DNA from 2 places in the Caproicibacter fermentans genome. Region 2 is predicted to be linked to the other one. Evidence: riboswitches for the same ligand, from Rfam matches in the RefSeq annotation. Region 2 holds a riboswitch; the other holds the start of a gene.
What was found. Region 2 has a riboswitch for ZMP and ZTP ahead of folE (GTP cyclohydrolase I FolE). Riboswitches for the same ligand answer to the same signal wherever they lie in the genome.
Positions count from the first base shown of each region.

Region 1: another riboswitch for ZMP and ZTP. It lies ahead of HCR03_RS05340 (ECF transporter S component); the one in region 2 lies ahead of folE (GTP cyclohydrolase I FolE).

Region 1 covers NZ_CP060286.1:1,070,032-1,081,070, reverse strand. Annotated here, with positions in the region: partial or broken gene hydG ([FeFe] hydrogenase H-cluster radical SAM maturase HydG) at 1-1,286, opposite strand, end outside; gene HCR03_RS05370 (TM1266 family iron-only hydrogenase system putative regulator) at 1,301-1,558, opposite strand; gene HCR03_RS05365 (RNA polymerase sigma factor) at 1,971-2,453, shown strand; gene HCR03_RS05360 (hypothetical protein) at 2,443-3,033, shown strand; gene HCR03_RS05355 (hypothetical protein) at 3,253-3,486, shown strand; gene HCR03_RS05350 (class I SAM-dependent methyltransferase) at 3,489-4,124, opposite strand; gene HCR03_RS05345 (N-formylglutamate amidohydrolase) at 4,237-5,022, opposite strand; gene HCR03_RS05340 (ECF transporter S component) at 5,039-5,959, opposite strand; THF riboswitch at 6,102-6,217, opposite strand; ZMP/ZTP riboswitch at 6,285-6,364, opposite strand; gene HCR03_RS05335 (TetR/AcrR family transcriptional regulator) at 6,602-7,165, shown strand; gene HCR03_RS05330 (class I SAM-dependent methyltransferase) at 7,152-7,877, shown strand; partial or broken gene HCR03_RS20270 (cysteine-rich KTR domain-containing protein) at 7,879-8,013, shown strand; partial or broken gene HCR03_RS05320 (GNAT family N-acetyltransferase) at 8,268-8,552, shown strand; gene HCR03_RS05315 (CehA/McbA family metallohydrolase domain-containing protein) at 8,581-9,465, shown strand; gene HCR03_RS05310 (metallophosphoesterase family protein) at 9,459-10,352, opposite strand; gene HCR03_RS05305 (VOC family protein) at 10,472-10,834, shown strand.
Region 2 covers NZ_CP060286.1:3,782,848-3,793,886, forward strand. Annotated here, with positions in the region: gene HCR03_RS18750 (YhfX family PLP-dependent enzyme) at 1-375, shown strand, start outside; gene HCR03_RS18755 (phosphopentomutase) at 394-1,605, shown strand; gene HCR03_RS18760 (bifunctional folylpolyglutamate synthase/dihydrofolate synthase) at 1,705-2,979, opposite strand; gene folK (2-amino-4-hydroxy-6-hydroxymethyldihydropteridine diphosphokinase) at 2,976-3,983, opposite strand; gene folB (dihydroneopterin aldolase) at 3,973-4,350, opposite strand; gene folP (dihydropteroate synthase) at 4,357-5,175, opposite strand; gene HCR03_RS18785 (HD domain-containing protein) at 5,205-5,684, opposite strand; partial or broken gene folE (GTP cyclohydrolase I FolE) at 5,728-6,315, opposite strand; THF riboswitch at 6,461-6,576, opposite strand; ZMP/ZTP riboswitch at 6,631-6,710, opposite strand; gene HCR03_RS18795 (helix-turn-helix transcriptional regulator) at 6,915-7,145, shown strand; gene HCR03_RS18800 (hypothetical protein) at 7,132-7,548, shown strand; gene HCR03_RS18805 (sensor histidine kinase) at 8,025-9,398, opposite strand; gene HCR03_RS18810 (response regulator transcription factor) at 9,403-10,104, opposite strand; partial or broken gene HCR03_RS18815 (ABC transporter ATP-binding protein) at 10,249-11,014, shown strand; partial or broken gene HCR03_RS18820 (ABC transporter permease) at 11,011-11,039, shown strand, end outside.

The sequences.
Region 1 (11,039 bases), 1.2 Mb from region 2:
AAATTGCGTTTGGGATACAGAAGTTATGTACGAATTTCGATTTTGCCACCTTCATAAACTGCTCGCCGGTTCGCCCCGCCCTGTAACATGCGGTGCAGAAAGACGGAATACAGTTCATATCGCAAATTTCGCTGACCACCCCCGTCCAAAGAACGCGGATCGTTTATGGTGAACTGTTCTTTGTCGGGAAGCTCGTTCGCTTTTATTGACTGCGCGTAGGCGCCGACTCCTATACGGGTTCCCGCGTCGATTTGCGAGACCCCGAACGGGATAACCTCCCGCCGCACCTTGTCGGGTTCCCTGGCGGTGCAAATAAGGCCGGTGTAGGGAACGGACAAACGCAGAATCGCGACCAGCTTCTTGAAATCGCTGTCGCTGACGGCATACTGGGGATTGATTGAAAACGGAGTGCCTGTGGCGGGCGTTATGCGAGGGAAGGAAATCGTATGCGGCCCGACGCCGTTGAAATTTTCCTCAAGGTGGATCGTATGATATAAAAGTCCCATGACCTCAAAACGCCAGTCGTAAAGTCCAAATAATACGCCAATGCCGTTGTCGTCCACGCCCGCCTCCTGCGCTCTGTCCATGCAGTACAATCTCCAGCGGTAGTGGCCTTTAATAGTCCCTTGCGGGTGCATTTTACGGTAGGTTTCATGATGGTACGTCTCCTGAAACACCTGGAAGGTCCCGATTCCCACTTTCTTCAGCTTCCTAAGTTCCTCTGCGGTCAGGGGGGCACAGTTTATATTAGCACGCCGTATTTCGCCGTGTTCCGTCTTGACACTGTAAACCTTTTTGATCGAATCGCACATAAAATCGACCTGGGTGGCGGGAGATTCTCCATAGACAAGAACGGTGCGTTTCTGCCCCTCTTCGATCATAATCCGAACTTCCTGCTCGATTTCCTCCATCGTCAGAGTTTTTCGGCGCATCGCGGTATTGCTGCTGCGGAAGCCGCAATATGCGCAGTTATTTGCACATTCGTCGCTGATATAAAGCGGTGCGAAAAACACAATTCGGTCGCCGTATACATCTTCCTTCAGCTGATGGGCCAATTCATACATCTCGTGCAGCATACTCTCGTCTTTGTTTTGCAGAAGGATTGCAGTCTCCTCCGGCTCAAGCCGGATACATTGCTCCGCTTTCTTCAAAACGATTCGCACGTCTGCTTTCGAAGGGTTTTTCCACTTGTTCAACTGCGCCCAGATTTTATTCTCGTCAATGAAATCATGATCAAGCTTGTCATACTGCGCAAACTCTTTTTGGTACTTTTCAAGAAAATTCATGCATATACCCCTTTCTATAACTGTTGGCTACTTTTGGTGATCATCGATTTGACCGTAGCCCCGGTAATCCTGCCGAGCTTTCCGGTTAGCGCGCTGATTTCGTCATTGCTTCCGTCCACTATTAATGATATGACGGAAACGCCCCGCTCTCGATAGGGAAGCCCCATCCTGCCTACAATAAGCCCGGCATATTCGTGCAGAACGGCATTTACACGTTCCACACAGGATGAATTTTCGATCACAATGCCCACGATGCCTATCTTTTTGTCCACTTTAAAACCTCCTTCAAAAATTAATGCTCCCTTTCCGTACGAAAGGCGGAAAGGGAGCATTACGGCAAAACAGAGTACTCAATACCGAATGTGCGTCTTTCCGCTCGGAAACACCTTGCGGTCAGGTAAAACTACCGGCCCTGTATCCTCGGGCAAAACCTGCGCGCGGATACATTGCAACTTGATACTTATTCGCTTATACTTTAGCATAATACAGTAATAAGTGGATGTCAATAAATCATTCTTAAGTTTTCTGCGTGAAAATCAAATAAAGAACTGAACTTATCCGGAGAATCAGTAATTTTTACTATTATCGAAATTTTTTTAAGATTTGAGGAGATCTTGTAACCTTTCACTATTCTCATTTGTATTATTGGTGAAAGGCTTTTCAAACAGATCAAGGAGCATGCTTATGAAACCATCCGTAGAGATACTGGTTGAAAAATACCAAAGCAACCTTTATGCTGCGGCGTTTAACATGTGCAAAAACGCGCAGGATGCTGAGGATGTTGTTCAGGATACCTTTATCCAGTATTTATCACACAAAAAAGGTTTTGAATCAGAACAGCATATCCGCGCTTGGCTTATCCGGGTGGCAATTAACAAGGCAAAGAATAAGAACAATACTTTTTTCAGGCGGAATTCACTGCCATTGGAGGATTACATAGAAACATTGACGTTTGAGTCGGAGGAGTCCTCCGAATTATTTGAAGCAGTGATGAAACTTCCGGAAAAGTATCGCATCGTCATTCATCTGTTTTACTATGAGGATTATTCAGTGAATGAAATCGCGGATATCTTGAGGGTGACGCCAAGCAATGTAAAGGTAAGGTTATCGCGCGGAAGAATGTCGCTCCGCAACACATTAAAGGAGGTATGGGAAGATGACGAATAAGGAAAAATACAAACAGGCGTTTTCTGCAATTCATGCCTCTGACGATTTTTCTTTGGAGGTAGAAAAAATGGAAAGAACAAAGAAACAGCATAAATTCAAAACAATGATTTCTTTTGTTGCCGTCTGTGTGATGATTGTGGGCAGCGCCACAGCTGCATACGCCGCGGATGTAGGCGGAATTCAGCGCACTATCCAGCTTTGGATTCACGGCGATCAAACGGAGGCAACTCTTCAGTTCGATGGAAATGGAAATTACAGCATGGACTACACGGACGGCGAAGGAAATGTGAAGCATCAAGCTGGAGGCGGGGTTGCATTCTCACCTGACGGAACTGAAATACCTGCGTCGGAAGAAGAACTTACGGAACAGTTGACGGCCCCGGATGTGGAATATGAGGATGACGGCTCCGTTTGGGTTTACTGGCTCGATCAAAAAGTTGCCATCACCGATAAGTTCGATAATGGCGTTTGCTATGTCAAGCTTGAAAGCGGCAAGGAAACCCTGTACATGACCGTAAAGTATCAAAATGGTTATTCCACCAGCCCTCATAAATACCCGAACCCTTCTGAGTTTAACTGACGGCGTGCTAGGCGCAGAACTGAATTGAGCTTGTGAAAAGTGCTTTTGTACAGAGATTAGTTAGTGTTTAATTTCACCACACAATATAATCCGACCGACTTATCACAAGATTGAGCCGTTGCATCGCAGCAAAGATGCAACGGCTTTTTGCTTTCTTATAAACCCAATAGAGGGGTCTGTGTGACAAGAAAAACGTAACAGAAAAAAGGAGCTATCACGATGGCAGAAACGCGAAAAAATATGATGGAATTCAAAAAGCGCGCGATTCGAATAAGTTCGGCAGCTGTAACTAAAGCTGCTGAAAGCCTTGGAATCAGCAGCAACATGCTGGATGGCGGAAAAAACACACCCCGGATCGCGATAAACGGAGGCGGCACAGCAGCGGAATGCGTGCAGGCTGAATTTCCGGATAAAAGATTGTATCGGGTGTTTAACTTAGGCATGAACCGATAGAATCAGGAAAGTTTCCTTCCTATGAAATAAAATCCATTCGATTTATGCCCGTTCATAGTCGTAAATGTCAGGCGTTCATATTTCAATGTGCTGAAATCAGCCAGAAGCTCCTTCAGCCATTTTTCTGAGTGATGGCGGAGGACAGCACCTTCCGGTAATTCAAAGACTCCATAGATGCCATATTTTGCTTCAAATTTTTGATAGCGGGCTTGATTCCTTTCATCAGAATTGATCAGGAAATCGTTGATGTAGAGAATTCCGGCAGGTTTTAATACACGATTTATTTCGGAAATCAGAGCCTGCTGTTCTTCATTGCTTCTGATACAAGTCAGGACGGCAAAGAGTATCACTGCGTCTATACTATGATCCGGCAAATCAATCCCTGCATCTTTTTTCAAACGGAGGTCAAGATAAGGAGCCTGCTGTTTTCCCCGTTCGATCATTCCCTGCGAAAAATCCATGCCGATCAGATGCCTGTAACCAAAATGGTGCAATTCGTCCAGTGTACGGCCATAGCCGCACCCGACATCAAGAATGACGGCATTGAGATTGAGATAATTGGAGAACTCGCCGGCCTGAAAAGGCGTTGTAAACTGCTTCGTCTCTGAAACATTGTTCCAGTAATCTTTTTGTTCCATCGGATAATTCCTCCTTGTGTGCTTTTTATTGATGATATCGGTTTACGTAGAAATCACTTCCATTGTTGGCCATGCAACGTCAGCTATGCGCTGCGATTGCGCCTGCTTTTATTTACTCCCAAAAACAAGGCAGCCGCATAAACGCTTCCTTTAGCCTCTGCTTTGCCGACTGAAAAAGCATTTCGTTTCTGTCCGTTAGTTCCTCCTCGCCAAAGTAGCGGTTGTCAATATATTTGGTATAACGAAGCTCCATCATTATGCCCTCAATCCGCTCACCAAAAAGCTCACGGTAATGGTTAATAATGTGTCCTCCCAAGTTTGCATTCTCTATAACACTGTAGCCTTGTGCTGCAAGATTTTCATGCAGTCGATGCAATGTCTGTTCAGAGGACGTAACGCCGCGTCGGTTGGATAAATAAATATCCTGACTGCCGCCGTCGCCAAAATCAAGGAAGAAGCTGTGCAGGTCCAAAAGGAGAACCGATGGATACACTTTTAATTTTTCACGCAACAGCTTTTCAAGCGCCTGATGGTAAGGATTATAATACAGGCTTACCCGGCGGTTAATTTCATTCTCATCCAGCGGTGAAGAATACAAAGGGCTACCTTGAGTATTTTCCTGATAGACCACGGTTTTGCGGTAATCCCCATGTCTTGCACTATTGGCCGGTCGGTTCATGTCAACTACATAGCGGCTTAGGTGGTTGATTATTGTTGTGCATCCCATTGCAGGAAGAAAGTCGTATAGCTCCGGCAAAAACCAATCTGTGTTTGACAGACAGGCACCATCAAGTAGGCTGCTGCGAATGTCTTCGGGGACAAAGGTGCTGCTGTGTGGTAAATCAATCACCACCGGAAACAGATGTGTATTTTCGTTTAAAACCGTATAGTGCTTCATGGTTGTTACTCCAATCCTACGAATCCTTTGGGTCCCTTTCTAGCTTAACGGATGGCCCGTCCATTATCTCTTGCACGGTTTTCTGTTTTCTGCAAATACCCAGCAGTAAGGCTACAAAATATGCCTTGACTGTATTCCCAAGGATTTCTTCAATCACTCTGGGAATCCATATGACTGCAAACGGCAGTACCTTCCATGCGGTAAAGATTGTTTCGCACAGGACGATGGTATTGAGAGTGGTAACAATCAGGCCGGAACCGATCATAGCGATAAGAAGCTGGGGGATCCGCCCCCTGCTTGTGTCATGAACAAGCTTTTTCGATAGGAAAAGATCAGAGGCTAACAACAGGATGCCGAGAGCTGCGTATCCAATCATTGCGGTTGTGACCCAAGAGATATAGGTTGTCAGGTTTCCCGACGGATCTTTTGCACCAAGGGTTCTTTCAATCAACATTTTGCTGATAAGGTGCATGTTGTCCGTATTGATGTTTTCTTTTTGTACATGATTGTAGAATTCACTATCAACGCCATCGGCAGCGAGAAACGCAATATTACAAATCCCTGCAAATAACATGAGCGCGGAAAAAATTGCAACTGCAATTCTCATTTTCCTGCTGTCTTTGTTGCGAAGAGCAGACCATAATGCGCCCCGGATAAATCCACCGGCAGCTACGACCAGCGTCATAAGAGGGATATAGGTTCCCACGGGTTTTAAAAGGTAACCCAAAAAATCAGAAAGGCCGGACACAACAGCTCCATACACAGGCCCGAACAACAGGGATGGCATGATGGAGAAAATCCCGGAAATGCCAACGCTCATTCCATTTTGTCCAAACATCGGTATGTAGAAAGAAAATGTTGTTTTTAAAACAAGTGAAATACTGAGAAATACCGCAGAGATTGTGATGCGGCGCACATATAAAGTTGAATCTTTCAATTTAACTTCTCCTTTCATAATCGTGACATAGAAAGTTTACGGTTAAATTGATTTTCTAAGTTGTGACCATTAAATACACCTCCTGTCATGCAGCACAGCTACACAACAAGAGGCACAATCATGACACCGCTTCTCCTTATGCAGCAGCGGGATGCGAACCTTGTACCGCAAGCCCTGAAAGGCTTTTCGTCCCTCTGACAACTCCCCGTTCAGAAGGCACTGTAAATCAATGATTTACGCACAACGTTCTACTCTGCTCATGATTCAAATGTTCTCTGAATGATATGAACTGCATTCAGAAAATAAAAAAGACCCACCAATCCAAGCATCATGCCCAGACGGTCGGCTTCCAAAACGCTGTACTCCCTGTGGTTAAATCCACCTCCGTCAGTCATACAGCACATTTATATTACCACTGCCCATTAGTATTGTCAACTTCAAGACATAAGAATTTTATTAGACTCGTTGCCGTGAGCCTTTAAAAATTTCTGCTACCTGGGCCCTCTTTGTTTGCGAAAACATCGAGGAAAACGGGGAGATCCACAAAAAACTATGACCCTTGACAAATTGTATAATTATTTGTACAATAACTAATGTTATCAATAACATTAGTTATTGTTACGACTGGAGGTGCTTGAATAAATGCCTGCTAAAAAGCAAATCTCAAAAGAAGCAATATTACAGGCCTCATTAGAGATTGTACGTGAATGCGGATTGAACGCTGTAAATGCAAGAAATCTTGCTGAAAAATTGCAGTGTTCCACACAACCGATTTATCTTTCTTTTACAGGAATGGACGAGCTAAAAGTTGCAGTTACACGGATGATTGATAAAGAATATGATCTATTTGTGAAAAGACGTATTGACAGAAACAATTATGTGATTAGTAAGGCTAAAGCGCACGTTTTGTTTGCTTTATATGAAAAGAACCTATATACAGCTATGTTTTTATCAAACACATTAGAGGGAATAAGTCTTGACGAGATAGTAAATGCTGAATGGAATCAAAAAGCGATATCATCAATAACGTCTGACTTTAGGATTGATAAACCTACTGCTGAAAAAATTTTTATTGATATTTGGCTTTTGTCAAGTGGTCTTGCTACCGAGCTTGCCGCAAATAAAATGAGAATAAATGAAACTGATATTCAATCGTTATTAAGTGGATTTTATGAAAGGATGAAAAATTGTTATGCTGAAAAGTAAAATCCGAACTCAGGAAGAAACAGAAAAATATCTAGAAGAATTAAAGGATTGGCTTGATGGGGTAAAGAATGCTCCCGTGGAAGGAATGGCGGATTTTTTCGCGAATAGGATTAGTGAATATAATAATGTTCATTTAAAAAATTGGGGCGAGGAATACGCTCATATCGCAGATTTCTTTGATGATGGTTTGAAAACATTATTTGATATTGGTTGCGGCACGGGTTTAGAGCTTGAATCAATCTACAAGAGATTTCCCGAAGTCAAGGTTACAGGCATCGATTTGTCTGAATCTATGCTTGATAAATTGAGAAAAAGCTATGGTGATAAAAACATTCAAATAATCAATGCGGACTATTTTGAATACGCGTTTGAGGAAAACAAGTTTGACGCTGCTATGTCTTTTGAGACACTTCATCATTTTAAATATGAAAAAAAACAACTGATTTATAGTAAGCTTTATCAGACGATAAAAGCTGGTGGATATTATATAGAATGTGACTACATTGCCTGTTGCGATGAAGAGGAAGCGCTTTGTCTTGAGGGATATGAATATAGGCGCAAGCAAAATAATATACCCGAAGATATGTTGATACATATTGATATTCCACTGACATTGGAACATCAATTTGAACTTATGAAAAATGCCGGTTTTAGAACTGCTAAGGCTTTGTATCAAAATTGTGGAACAGTAATTATTAGAGCAGAAAAATAGCGATACAATACTCGAAAACTTCCCCCTATACTGTCCTAGGTGTAGACAAGAATCCCTAATCAATGAGCCAGACGCTAAGACACAGAGCCGATCGTCCTTGGAGGGTGTACGTAAGACCCATTGTTCCTCATTCTAACTGCTTTGTCGTGCCTTTCACCCACATATAGTAATAGACGGTTAAAATATGGTTCTGAAAGGCGTGGGGGGGAGCAGCGATCTGATCGCATAACGGAAATGAAGAGCGATCCCGCTGCTCAGTTTATGAGTCTGTATGCGGAACGGCCAACTCCACACGGCGGCCGGGGGCTATCTATTTTGTTTCCTGTGTGCTATAATGACGGGGAAATATCAGGAAAGAAAGGAGACACTTAACGTGCCGGCTTTTGGCTTCTTGTCCGCAGGGAAGCCCGCGTTGTGGTAGGATCCGTCGACTTTAAAGCGCCTCCCGATCAAAATGGGGAAGTGGAAATCGGGTACGGACTGGGAAACAAATACGAACACCACGGCTATATGACGGAAGCGGTTCAGGCAATGTGCGAGTGGACTTTCAAACAGGAATCGGTAAAGCATGTAACGGCCGAGACGGAAACCGGCAACCTTCCGTCTCAAAAAGTCCTGACCCGCTGTGGATTCAAACTGTTCAGGCAGGGTGAAACTTACTGGTGGAAACGGTAAATACGGCAGTTGTATTGGAGGATGAGCAATGAAAGAAGCATTTCGTACGGACGGCAACTGGTACAAAGGAAATTTACATATGCATACGCTTCGTTCCGACGGGCACCTTTCTCCGGAGCAGGCTGTTAGCCGCTATCAAAAAGCCGGGTATGATTTTGCCGCCCTGACGGACCACTGGATTCAGAACGAGTGTAAAACGACCGAACGCTTTCTGCTTTTGAGCGGGTGCGAATGGGATACGGGGGATATGGTAAACACGCCGGTGTTTCATATTGTCGGAGTGGGGATGGACTCAAAAGTTTCTTTGGAACGGTCGCTTCCTCCGCAGAAAATCATTGACGCGATCAATGCGGCGAACGGAATCGCGATTCTTGCGCACCCCGCATGGTCGGTCACCAATCCCGCGGACTGTCTTGGCCTGACCGGCCTTGGCGGAGTGGAAATCTACAATTCCGTCTCCGGCCTGCCATGGAACGGCGAACGCGCGGACTCCGGCGTTTATATCGACATCTGGGCTTCCATGGGGAAGTTCTTTCCCTGTATGGCCGCGGACGACAGCCATTTTTATCAGGGAGAAGAAACCCGTTCCTACATCATGGTGAACGCGCGGGAGCTTACGCCGGATTCCATTAAAAGCTCCATCAGAAACGGAGACTTCTATGCCAGCCAGGGTCCGGAGTTCCATTCCGTGAGATTCAGCGGCGACGCGGTGCGCGTCGAATCCTCCTGTGTGGATACAATCATCTTTAACAGCAATACCGTTTGGTGTCAGGACAGGGTCTTTACCGGGGGCGTAACCGGCGCGACCTACCGGATGAAACCCACCGACAAATACGTGCGCGTCATACTGATCGATTCACAGGGCAGAAAGGCCTGGTGTTCCCCGATTCCGGTCAACGGAGAACCTTATTGACCCTGAATTTTTCTCGGCGCGGCGATCAATTCCCGGTCGACAAAAACGGACCCGTCGTCTTTGGTCTTTAACCCCCATTTCATCAGCGAAATTTCAGAGTGAACGATTTCGATGCAGGTAATGCAGTCCGGATGGATACAGCTGCCCGTGTTAAAGTAGGGAACCTCGTCTTCATCCGGACAGGTCGGCCTGTGAGTGTGGCCCGCAATCACAATCTGGTGACGGTCGGCGGCCCAGCCGATGATCTTCCTCTCCACTTTCTTTTTCTTGTCGTAGTTTTTCGCGGCGCTGGTCGGGTCCTTGAAGCCGAAGAATTCGAGACGTCTCCAAACGTATCGGGAAAGAAATCTCCCGACCCGCCAGAAGATGTCGCTGACGATGTCGCCCTGATGACCGTGGACCAGAAACAGCTTTACCTGGTTGTCGGTGTCCTTTAAAATCAGGCCCTCGTGAATTTCAGCATTTTCAAAAAGGCCTTCAAAGGTGTCCGTGTTCGTGTTGTAGTATCGGTCCAGATTGTTTTTGCGAAAGGCAGGATACCTTTTCACAATGTCGTGGTTGCCGTAAATCATGTAGTACCGGTTTTCGGAGTAGAACTGATGCAGCAGTTCGAAGATATCCGCGTAGATCGTACAGATGCCGGAAAAATGCCGGTTTTTCCACAATTCGTCGCTGTCCCCAAGATCAATATAGGTAAAACCGTTCCGGTAATAATATTTGATCGCGCAGTAGTAAAGGCTCTGGTTGTGGCTGAAGTCGTCAACCCAGCTTCCGTCGCCGCGATGGCAGTCGCTGATCAGAACGATTTTTGAAGTCCGGTCAAACGGCAGCTCCGCCGCTTTTTGATATACTTCCGTCAATCGGCGATAAGTTGAAAAAGATGACATTCCCATTTCCTTATATGAAATATTTTAAATTGATTGATTCCTTTCTTTTTATGGTATCCTAATTTCAGAAAAATTTGCGCGCACCCCTGCGAAACTTACAGAATCAGGAGGAAACAGAAATGGCTTTTTGCTGGACTTCACTGCATGTAAAGGATTTAGAGGAATCTTTGGAATTTTATCGGGAGATCGTCGGACTTCGGGAAAACAGGAGATTTGAGGCCGGGCCGGATACCGAGATTGCCTTTTTGGGAGAGGGAGAAACAAAGGTCGAATTGATCTGCAGCCGGGAGAATCGTGAGATCGACATGGGAGCGGATATTTCTCTGGGGTTTACGGTTCCGTCCGTTGATGAAATGATGAATTTTGTGAAAAGCAAAGGAATCAAGATTCAAAGCGGACCGTTTCAGCCGAATCCTCATACCAGATTTTTCTTTGCCCTTGACCCGAACGGCCTGAAAATTCAGTTTGTGGAGAATTTGTAGAAGTTTTTTGATTTTCAGGTTGTATCGGAATAAAGGGGCTGTTGCAAAGGCGATAGCAAAATTGCACGGCGGAATAGCCCTCAAAGCAAGAAAATGCGTCTTGACACGGCTGACAAAGCCCGATCAAGGCGCATTTTTCGTGCATTATTTTTTATTAAAGCTGTTTTGCAACAGTCCCTTTTATTTTGTCCCGAAGCCGTCGGCG
Region 2 (11,039 bases):
GGGACGACGCCGCTGCACGCGGTAAGCAACTGTGAAGAGATTCCGGCGATCGTCTACCTGAGTGAAGTCTCCCACCTGTGCGGTGACACCTCTTACTGCTACGGCGGAGGACACTACCGGCGTTCCCATGTGAAGCAGGCGCTGGTCGGCTCCCCGGAAGAACACAGGTTTCTGGACGTGATTCCTCCCACCGACGAAAGCATTGATTACCATTTCGGCCTGAACGGCCCCGTGCGGATCTCGGAAAGTGTCGTAATGGCATTCCGCACGCAGATCTTTGTCACGCGAAGCCATGTGGCGCTGATTGGCGGGATATCGGAAGGAAAACCTCAGGTTCTCGGCATTTATACCTCCGAGGGAATGAGGATTCAATAGACAGGAAGGAGAGATTCATTGAAGAAATTTATTATTGTCGTGCTGGACGGCTTCGGGGTCGGCCAGATGGAGGATGTTCCCCAGGCGCGGCCTCAGGATACAGGAGCCAATACCTGGCTGCATATTCTGGAAAATAAACCGGAGCTCAGGCTACCCGTGTTGGAAAAGCTGGGTCTGATGAATATTATTGGGACAGAATCATCCCGGATGAAGTTCAGTTCCACGGCAACCTTCGGCAAAGCCGGACTGATGCATTCCGGAGCCGATACTTTCTTCGGTCATCAGGAAATCGTCGGTACCAAGCCGCAGAAACCGTTTGGGGAACCGATTAAAAACCGGATTGAACTCATTCACGACACGCTGGTTCAAAACGGATATCACGCGGAGTACTATCAGGGAGAATCCGAGCGGATGCTTGTGGTGGAAAACGCCTTGACGGTTGCCGACAATGTGGAGTGCGACCCGGGTCAGGCGTTTAACGTCACGGCCGCGATCGACACACTCGATTTCGACGAAGTTTTGAAAATCGGCAAGCTTGTGCGTTCCGTTTCCAAGGTGCCGCGCGTCATCACCTTCGGCGGCCGGGGAGTGACCATTCAGGATATTCTCGCTGCGGTGGAAGAGCATGACGGCGGCTATATCGGCGTAAATGCCCCAAAGTCCGGTGTTTACAACCGTGATTACCACTGCATCCACCTCGGCTACGGAGTGGACCCGGAAGTACAGGTTCCCACAATTCTGGGCCGTGCCGGATACGGCGTCACCCTGCTCGGGAAAGCGGCCGACGTCATCCAAAATCCGTTCGGAAAGAGCTGCTCCATAGTTGAGACCTCAAAAGTCCTTGGAAAATTGATTGAACTGTCAAAAGAAACGGAATGCGGTTTCTTCTGCTGTAATGTGCAGGAAACCGACCTGGCCGGGCACCAGGAGAGCGTGGAGAAATATGCGCATATTCTGGAAATTGCCGATCCTCTGCTCGGCCAACTGATGGACAGCATGGGAGACGAAGACCTGCTGGTTGTGATGGCGGACCACGGGAACGACCCGACCATTGGACATCCGCACCACACCCGGGAGCATGTTCCGCTGATGATCTACGGGCGCGGAATCCGTCCGGGGAACCTCGGCATCCGAGGCACCCTGTCCGATGTTGGAGCGACAGCGACCGATTATTTCGGGGAGCATCCGCCCGAAAACGGTTCCAGTTTTTTACCAAAACTCTTGGATTAATTTCAGGAGGCAAATGTAATGATTTCTACGACCGTGTGAATATTTTCATTTAAAATTGTGAGTGTTCCATATTCATTCATCCCAATCTTTTCCATCCGATCATTTCAAAATACTCCTTACTTCTCCGATATAAAAAAGCGATCCAAAGGCACATATTGCACCGCCTTTTGGCGTCTCGACGAGGCTTTTTTTCACCGCGGTTCCAACTGTGTCGCAGATTTGAATATTTTTGCAATATTCCTTCGCTGCTTTCGCCAGATCGGCAGCGGAGAGCGCCCTGCCACTGTTTGGAGTAACCGTGAACAGCTTTGCGCAGCCCGGCAGAATCTCTGCAAGCATGGACTGGTAATCCTTGTCGCCCAGCACTCCCATAATAAACGTCAGCGCTTGGCCCGGGAATAGGGAATCCAGGCTTTTCTTCAAGGCTGCCACACCTCCCGCGTTATGCGCACCGTCTATCAAAAAAAACGGATTCTTACTTAGTACCTCGAGCCGTCCGGGCCATCTCGCCTTTAAAAGTCCGTTTCGAATCGCTTTTTCCGTGATATTATACCCCTTGTTTTTTAGCACCTCTGCCACGTGAACCGCTACGGCAGCGTTTTTAACCTGATGTTCTCCCAGCAGGGATATTTTAAGAGCCGTATACTGTTTATAGCTGAAAGTTTGTCCTTCCATATTTTGCTCTATGATTTTTATCCCTGAAAAATCTGTCCTATGAAGCTTAGCACCTTTTTCTCTACAGGCTTTTTCTATGATCGCTGTGACGGAAGGAGGATTCGAATATGCCACAATATCCCCGCCGCGTTTGATAATGCCCGCCTTTTCTGCGGCAATCTCCTGTATTGTGTTCCCGAGTATGTTCATGTGGTCATAGCTGACCGCTGTTATTACGCCCAGGTCCGGCGTGTCGATCACATTGGTCGAATCAAGCCTTCCACCAAGCCCCACCTCAAGGACAACAACATTACAGCCCTGTTCGTAAAAATATTGAAATGCCATTGCGGTAAGAATTTCGAATTCCGTGGGATGACACCCGCCGTGTTCCAGCATGATTTTAATCTTGCTTTGAATCAATTCGGTCAATCCTGCAAACCGGGATTGTTCTATCTCAGCGTTGTTTACTTTGATCCGCTCTGTCACCCTTTGAATATGCGGAGAAGTAAAGATACCGGTCTTATAGCCGGATTCCATCAGGATACTGCTGATAAACGCTGCCGTCGAGCCTTTTCCGTTTGTACCGGCTATATGGATATACCGAAGCTTCTTTTGCGGGTTATCCATGCGCTCCAGCAATTCCGATATCGTATGGAGCCCGGGTTTCATTCCGAATTTTTGTGTATTACAGATAAATTCTAAAGCTTCCTCGTAGGTCATAGCCTATTACCACCCTGCTTTTTATATTTCATAAACACATAGTTTAAGCCTGATTGTGTTTTTTCTGCGCTGCGGGAAACCATTTTCCATTCATTCAATTGATCCAGATTCGTAAAATACGTATCGGCGTCATAGGAATGAAATATTTTTGTGACATAAGCCGTATCGCAATAGGGCAGCAGGAGCTGGTAGATACTTCCTCCTCCGATAACATACATATTTCTGCCGCCGTAATTTTTAAGTTCTTCCATCAGCTCTTTCAGGGAATGAACCGCTATCGCGTTCTCCACCTGAAAGTTTTTGTTTTTTGTCAGCACAATATTGGTTCTGCTCTTCAAAGGCATTCCTCCCGGTAAACTGTCCAGTGTCTTTCTTCCCATGACGACTACCTTTCCTATAGTCTTTTCGCGGAAAAAGGCCTGATCCTCCGGGATCTTGATGAGCAGTTCATTTTTTTTCCCGATTGCCCAATTTTGGTCAGCTGCTACGATCAGATGCATCTGTTTTAATGAGACAGGCCCGGATTGTACTGTCAGTAAAAATTCATGATACAGTTCCCGAATGCTCTTGCTGCATACGGGATGTATCCTTTCCGGAGCTATTTCATTCAAAGGCTTCAGCACAAATTCCCGTTCCAGCATTCTCGGATGCGGAATGGTTAACGACGCATCGTTCAAAACCAGATTCCCAAATAGCAGGATATCCAAATCGATGGTGCGCGGTCCCCAATGAACGATTCGTTCCCTTTTTAATGTTTTCTCTATGCCGCAGCAGATGCCTAACAGCTCATACGCGGTAAGTGACGTTTCGATCTCCGCGACCGCATTCAGGAAATCCGGCTGTTCCGTATAGCCCACGGGAGCAGTATTGAAATATGCGGAGACCTTGATAACTCTGACTCCGGAGGTATTTTCGAGCATCTCGACCGCCCGGTTGAGATGCGCCTCTCTGTCGCCAAGGTTTGAACCCAACCCGATATACGCGGTAACGAGACTACCACTCATCTTTGTCACCCCGTTTCCGTTCCAACTCAACCGCCGCATATTTTAGATGATGTCCCATTGGGGCCCATGGCTTTTTCAGCGTGATGCTTATTTCCGCAATGTCCGAATATTTTCGAAACAGATGCTGGATGATGTTCATGGCTGCGGCCTCAATCAGATTGCATTTACCAGACTGCATTACGGTTTGTACATCATTGCACAGGTCGGCGTAGTTGAGCGTGTCGTTCACGTCGTCGCTTGCCGCCGCTCTTTCCAGATTCGACCCGATCCGAAGGGAGACGAAAAACATCTGTCCGATTGTTCTTTCTTCCTGTGCAACCCCGTGATAAGCGTACACCTGCAAATCCTCGATGATGATCCTGTCCATTCGCAATCACCTCACCATACTGTCCGTCATTGCCGCGACCCTTACGTTTTGCAGCACATCATGTACTCTAACGATATCTGCCCCTTTCAGTATGCCGACTGACGTAACGGCCAATGTACCTTCCAACCTGTCATTTACCTCCAACCCAAGGGTTTTGCCGATGAAGCTTTTCCTTGACGCGGCAAGAAGGATGGGGTATCCCAGTTCTTTCAGCAGATTAAGATTCCGCATGACCGTTAAATTCTGCTCCCATGTCTTTCCGAATCCGATTCCCGGGTCCAGAATGATATTTTCATCCTTTACTCCTGCCTTGACGGCAAGCTCAATGCTTTCCCCCAATTCGGACAGAATGTCTTCCATCAGGTTGTCGTAGCCCGTGTTGGTTCTGTTATGCATGATACAGACCGGTACTTTACATGAAGCCGCAACATCGGCCATCTCTGGATCTTTTTTGAGGCCCCATATGTCATTAATCATATGAGCGCCGGCTTCAACCGCAAGTGCTGCTGTCTTGGCCTTATAGGTATCGACGGAGATCGGCAGAGCGCTCTCTTTGGAAAGCCTCTTGATGACGGGAATGACTCTACGAATCTCTTCCTCGGCCGACACCGGAACGGTGACCCCCGGCCTTGTGGATTCTCCCCCCACGTCAATGATATCTGCGCCTTCTTCCTCCATTTGCGCGGCATGCTTCAAGGCGGAGTCCATATCAAAATAATTTCCGCCGTCCGAAAACGAATCCGGCGTTACGTTCAATATGCCCATGATATAGGTCCGATTTCCCCATTTCCAAATCCTGTCTGCAATATTTAACTGATCTGTCATAATCAAGATTCTCCTTTTCAAAGCAGATTTCAATACGTTAACTCAGGATTTTTTCCGTCCGTAAACCGATTGCATACGTCTATGCTTTTGCAAAAAATGCAGGGTCTGCAAGCCTTATCGCTTTCATAGAGCACGGTACCCAAAAGAGATTTCCGGGTATCTTTTCTGCGATGAGTTTTTATGGCGTCCGTTATTTCTTCGGTGTCTTTACCGCTAACGCCGATATCCTCCAGAATTTCCTTTGCCAGAACAGCGCCTTCCAGTGCATGGTCCGATCCATCCCTGTATTGCTTCCATTTTGCGATATCATGAAGAAGCGCGGCCGCGTATATAATCTCTCTTGAAATTGGAAATTTCCTCTCCAGGCACATGATATAGGCCACTCTCGCCACGTCAAAAGAATGCTGCAAATCATGCCTGCAAAACAGTCTGTCTTTTTCCGCTTCGACATTCAGTTCCATATCCCTGATATACTGCGGATGTTTGAGAAGCTCATTTACCATCTTCATCAGAAACACTCCTTCCGTTAAAACCGGTAACGAATGTCTCATGTTTATTACAAAGTATCAGGAGTTTGTTCATCAGGTTTTGATCGCTGTTGAATCTTCCCCGCAAAGCCGTCGTCACGGTAAGCGCATTCGTATTTTTAATCCCTCTGGTCGCCATACAGGCATGCTGACCCTCGATGATGACGGCAACGTCCTCTGTCTGCGCGGCCTTCTGCATAATCTCCGCAATATCCGACCCGATCCGTTCCTGAAGCTGCAGCCTTTTGCTGACCATATCCGCGATTCTTACGATTTTGCTCAACCCCAGGACTTTACCGTTGGGTATGTATGCCACTGTCGCCATCATGTTGTACATCAGAGCAAGATGGTGTTCGCAGCAGCTGAAGATTTCAATATCCCTCACCACTACCAGGTCGTTGTTGTTTTCCGGCGTATACAGATCGTCTTCGAAGGTCTTGTGAAACATCCCGGCGATCTCATCATTTGTGTAGTTGATTCCCTCGAATCTTTCTTCGCACATCTTAGCCACACGGGCGGGAGTCTCCAGCAGTCCCTCGCGTTCCGGGTTCTCTCCCAAAGCCAATAAAAGCCCGCGTATGTGTTCTTCTATTTTCGTTTTATCTATTGACACTGTCATTTCCCTTTCTGCCAATCTGGCTGACAACCGACGGAGCAAAAGCCGGAGCCCCGTATTCCGATTCGTTTTCCGGTATGAAAATCCCCCCTTTATGTGGCAAAATTCCATGCCACATAAAGGGGGGATTACCCCAATATGCAGCAGCGGGATGCGAACCTTGTACCGTAAGCCTGTTAAAGCTTTTCGTCCCTCTGACAACTCCCCGTTCAGAAGGCACTGTAAATCAATGATTTACGCACAAAATTCTACTCTGCTCATGATTTTAAATTTGACAATCAGAACGAAATAAAAAAAGACCCACCAATCCAAGCATTACGCCCAGACGGTCGGCTTCCAAAACGCTGTACTCCCTGTGGTTAAATCCACTTCCGTCAGTCGTACAACACGTTTATGCTATCACTACTTCTCAAGATTGTCAACACCTCGGCCGGTTCGAATTGGCGATGTGCAGGGTGGCTGCACAAAATACAGGAAAAAACAGATGTAGATTGTTAACAATCCATGGCATGTGCCCGCTTTTTATTTCTAATTGACATTGATTTAGAAGCATGATAACATGAAACCAACTTCATATTTTGGGAAAGAGGGGGATTATGAAAACAAAAGTCAAAGAATTGCGAATGACGACCAAAATGACGCAACAGCAGTTGGCCGATTTGGTTCATGTTTCTTCACGGACAATCATTTCTATTGAAAAAGAACAGTACAGCCCTTCTCTTATGCTGGCTTATCGGATCGCGGAAGTGTTCGGAGTAACTGTTGAAGAACTGTGCTGCTTGAAAGAAAATAAAGAATTGGAGGATAAGCAATATGAAAATCTATGACAAAAAGAAATTTGGCTCCGGCTTAGTCTGTATGGCCTTAAGCTTGTTAAATCTGATCGCCAGCTTTTGGACTGGATTTGACGTGAGCGGTATCATTCTCATTTTGGCCCTCTTGCTTTTCGGGGTTGTATTGTTAGCACGCAGTCTTTCGTACAATTTGTCAAGAGAAGATCAGTTAGAAGGTTTGGATGAACGCAACCAACTTATTGAATTGAAAACAAAGAGTAAATCTTTTCGCTTGACACAGGGCATTTGTTTTGGATTAATGCTCGTATTCCTCGTCATGGGGAAAGTATCAGGAGAGAATTTGTTTATAAGTATGGGAGTTGGACTTGCATTTGCATATGCTGTTTCTATGTTTACGGAGATTTTTACATGCTTTTATTATGACAACCATATGTAGGAGGCCATATGAATAAGAGAAGTAAAATTGAACAACCGCTTCAAGATGAACAAGACGGGGAAACCGACATGTTTTACCATTAGATACAATAAAACGAGTAACTCAACATTTCACAACGTAAAGGCGGCATTCCACAACAATTCTATTGAAATTGGCTGTATGATTTGAAAAAATAATAAGATAGGCTACGTACAAAAATGTTGTTGGCACTTTCGGGACGGTCTCGAGCCGCTAAAACAACGTGTATGTGAACCGTTGTTTTAGCGGCTTATTTCTTCATCGCTCTGCCTCCTTTTTAAATATTAACTCATTACATGGAAAATCTGATGGGCAACACATCACCCGTCAGACCGTTACCCTGTGCAGTCTCTTGTAAACTGTACCTTGATAACGAATAACTAACAGTTTCATTTATGCCTATTTTATTTGAGGTAAGTTCAACAGCAAGACCACTTGATAAAGAAATCCGAAAACCATTAGCCTTGACTGGCTTGTACCTGAAAGCAGAGCACCGTTTGATACCCCTGCCCCGGCTCACTCTCAATGGTCATGGTGCCACAGTGTGCTTCCACAATCTGCCGAACCAATAGAAGCCCTAAGCCGTGGCGCAGGTTTAGCCGCTCGTCCGTGCTTTCCATGTAGTGGGTACTTTCTTTAAGCTCCCGCAGCTTTTCAGCTGAAAGCCCCACACCGTTGTCTGCAACCGTAAGAGTAATCACTGCTTCGGAGTAATCAAGAGTTAGCGAAATTTCACAGCCTTGCGGATTGTGACGGAAGCTGTTTTGCACCAAATTATTGATTGCACGCATAATTAAACGGGAATCACATTCCAGTATGACATTTTCAGCGGCAGGTTTAATCCCAACCTCCACCGGATAGGATTCAGAAAGCCCGCCATTCAGCAGTTCCACCGCATAGGATCGCAGAAGTTTAGATAAGCGCACCGGTTCCTTATGGAGTGGCTGCATTTCATATTCCAGATGTGACACCAAATTCAAATCCTGTACCAGTTCCTTTATTTTAATGCTTTGCTGTCTCACAATTTCAGCCTGATCCTTTACAGAGCTGTTTATGGTTTTATTATCTGCAATGCGTCCGGCGTATCCCAGAATCATGGACAGCGGCGTCCGTATATCATGGGAAACACCGCTGATCCAGTTCGCTCTTGCTTCGTTCTGTTTGCTCAAAATGCGAGATGCTTTATTGATACTTCCCGCAACCTCTGATAAATCACCGCCGATAGCCAGCGATACCGGCTTACCGTCGGAAAGCGTCTCAATCGCATCAATGATCGGTTCCGTACTTCGGATAATTTTCCGTCTGGAGAAGTAATAGGCTAAAAACAAAAATAAGAAGTCGGCGGTCAGCATTCCGGTCATATAGAGCGGAAGCGTTTGAATCGCATGGATCGAGAAATAGTTGCTGGTCAGCTTGGTATAGCTGTCTTTCGGATAGCCCAATACCAGCAGGCCATCTTCCGTGTTCCAGACAAAAACGGGATAATCCTTTAAATATCCTTTGGAAAAGAGGGCAACATCCTGAATAGTATAATCTCCGGGAATGTCTTTGGGTATATTAACGGCCCATATACGATTCCCGCCCTGGTTCAGGAACATGGCCCAAATATGAGCACTCTCCAGTTTTTGACGAGCATCGTCCGATACACCCTCTACCGTCGAGGCAGCGGCAATTTCCTCCAACATGGTTTGCGGTGAGGTATCTCCGTAGTCGTTTCTAATAACGCTCTGAAACGTAATACCAAAGGCCAGTACATTGAGCAGCGCCAACACAAGGTTAAAAGCGGCAAAGGATGCCAGATGTTTTGAGATATATTTTCCGAATGCTTTCATGGCGTCACTTCCTTATGTTCAGCTTATAGCCCAGCCCTTTGATTGTAATCAGGGAAACCGGTTTTGACGGATCTGTTTCAATTTTTTCCCGAATGCGCCGCACATGGGCGTTCAGGCTGTTCTCATACCCGAACGGATTGTCGCCCCAAAGGGCTTCGCAAAGCGAATCTATGGAAACAATTTTTCCCTCATTCCGCGCAAGGGTTTCCAGCAGGGTGTGTTCTTTTGCCGTCAGAGGAAGTACCTTGCCTGCTTTATGAACTTCGGCGCGGCTGAAATCAACCGTGCATCCGTCCAGCTTCAGGAGTTTCCTATCCATTTTGTAGCAACGGCGCAAAACAGCATAAACACGCAGCAGCAGTTCCTGTCCCATAAAAGGTTTTACGATATAATCATCGGCCCCCAGACCAAGACCGGCCAATTTATCCGCAGCCTCGTCCTTCGCCGTCAAAAAAATGATCGGCACATCGGTAAAAGAGCGCAATTGCTCCATAAGGGAAAAGCCGTCTCCATCCGGCAGCATCACATCTAAAATTGCTAAATCAGGCTTTTCAATTTCGGCAGCTGCGGTGCCTTCTTTTACAGAAGCGGCCAAGATAATGTTTTCAAAACCGTCATCCTTTAAAATGGCGGTTACCATTTTAAGCAGCTCCGGCTCGTCATCCACAAGCAGGAGCTTTTTTGTGTGTAAAAATGCCTGATCCATTCCTTCACCTCCAATAGGATCTATTATACCAAAGCATGTCCGTTTTGTGTGGTGATCGGCAAAAAGTAAGGTAAAAGTAAGGATAGGAGAATGTGGATGTCAGGTTGACGCTGTACCATAAGAGCATCGAAAGGAGATGTTCTTATGGATACCATGATTACAACGGAACAATTGACAAAAAAATATAAGAATTTCACATCTGTCAACAGTGTTTCGCTTCATATCCGGAAAGGCAGCATTTATGGCTTTCTTGGGCCGAACGGTGCCGGGAAATCTACCACCATGAAAATGCTGCTGGGATTGACGGCCCCCACAAAGGGCAGTTTTATCATCGATGGGAAGCACTTTCCAAATGACCGGATGGCCGTTCTGAGGGAGATCGGCTCCTTTATCGAATCCCCCTCGTTCTATGCCAACCTGACCGGACGTGAAAACCTCGATATCATCCGACGAATTTTAAAGCTGCCGGAAAGCTCGGTAGAGGATGCGTTGGAACTGGTTGGCCTCACAGAGTTTGGCGGTCGGCTGGCAAAGAATTATTCGCTGGGCATGAAACAGCGGCTGGGGCTTGCGGGGGCGCTGCTGGGCAGACCGCCCATCCTCATTCTGGACGAACCGACCAACGGCCTTGATCCCTCCGGCATCCACGAAATCCGCAATCTGATCAAATCCCTGCCGGAGCTCTATGATTGCACCGTGCTGATTTCTTCCCACATGCTGTCGGAAATCGAGCTGATGGCGGATGATATCGGCATTCTGAACCACGGCCGCCTGCTGTTTGAGGGCAAGCTTGGACGAGCTGCGGCAGAGTGCGCTGCAGGCCGGTTTTTCCTCGGATAATTTGGAAGAAATGTTCCTTTCCCTGATAGAAAAGGACAATGCAGCCAGAAAGCAGAGGGCACAGTTATGAACGCACTTGCCATCGAACTGCGGAA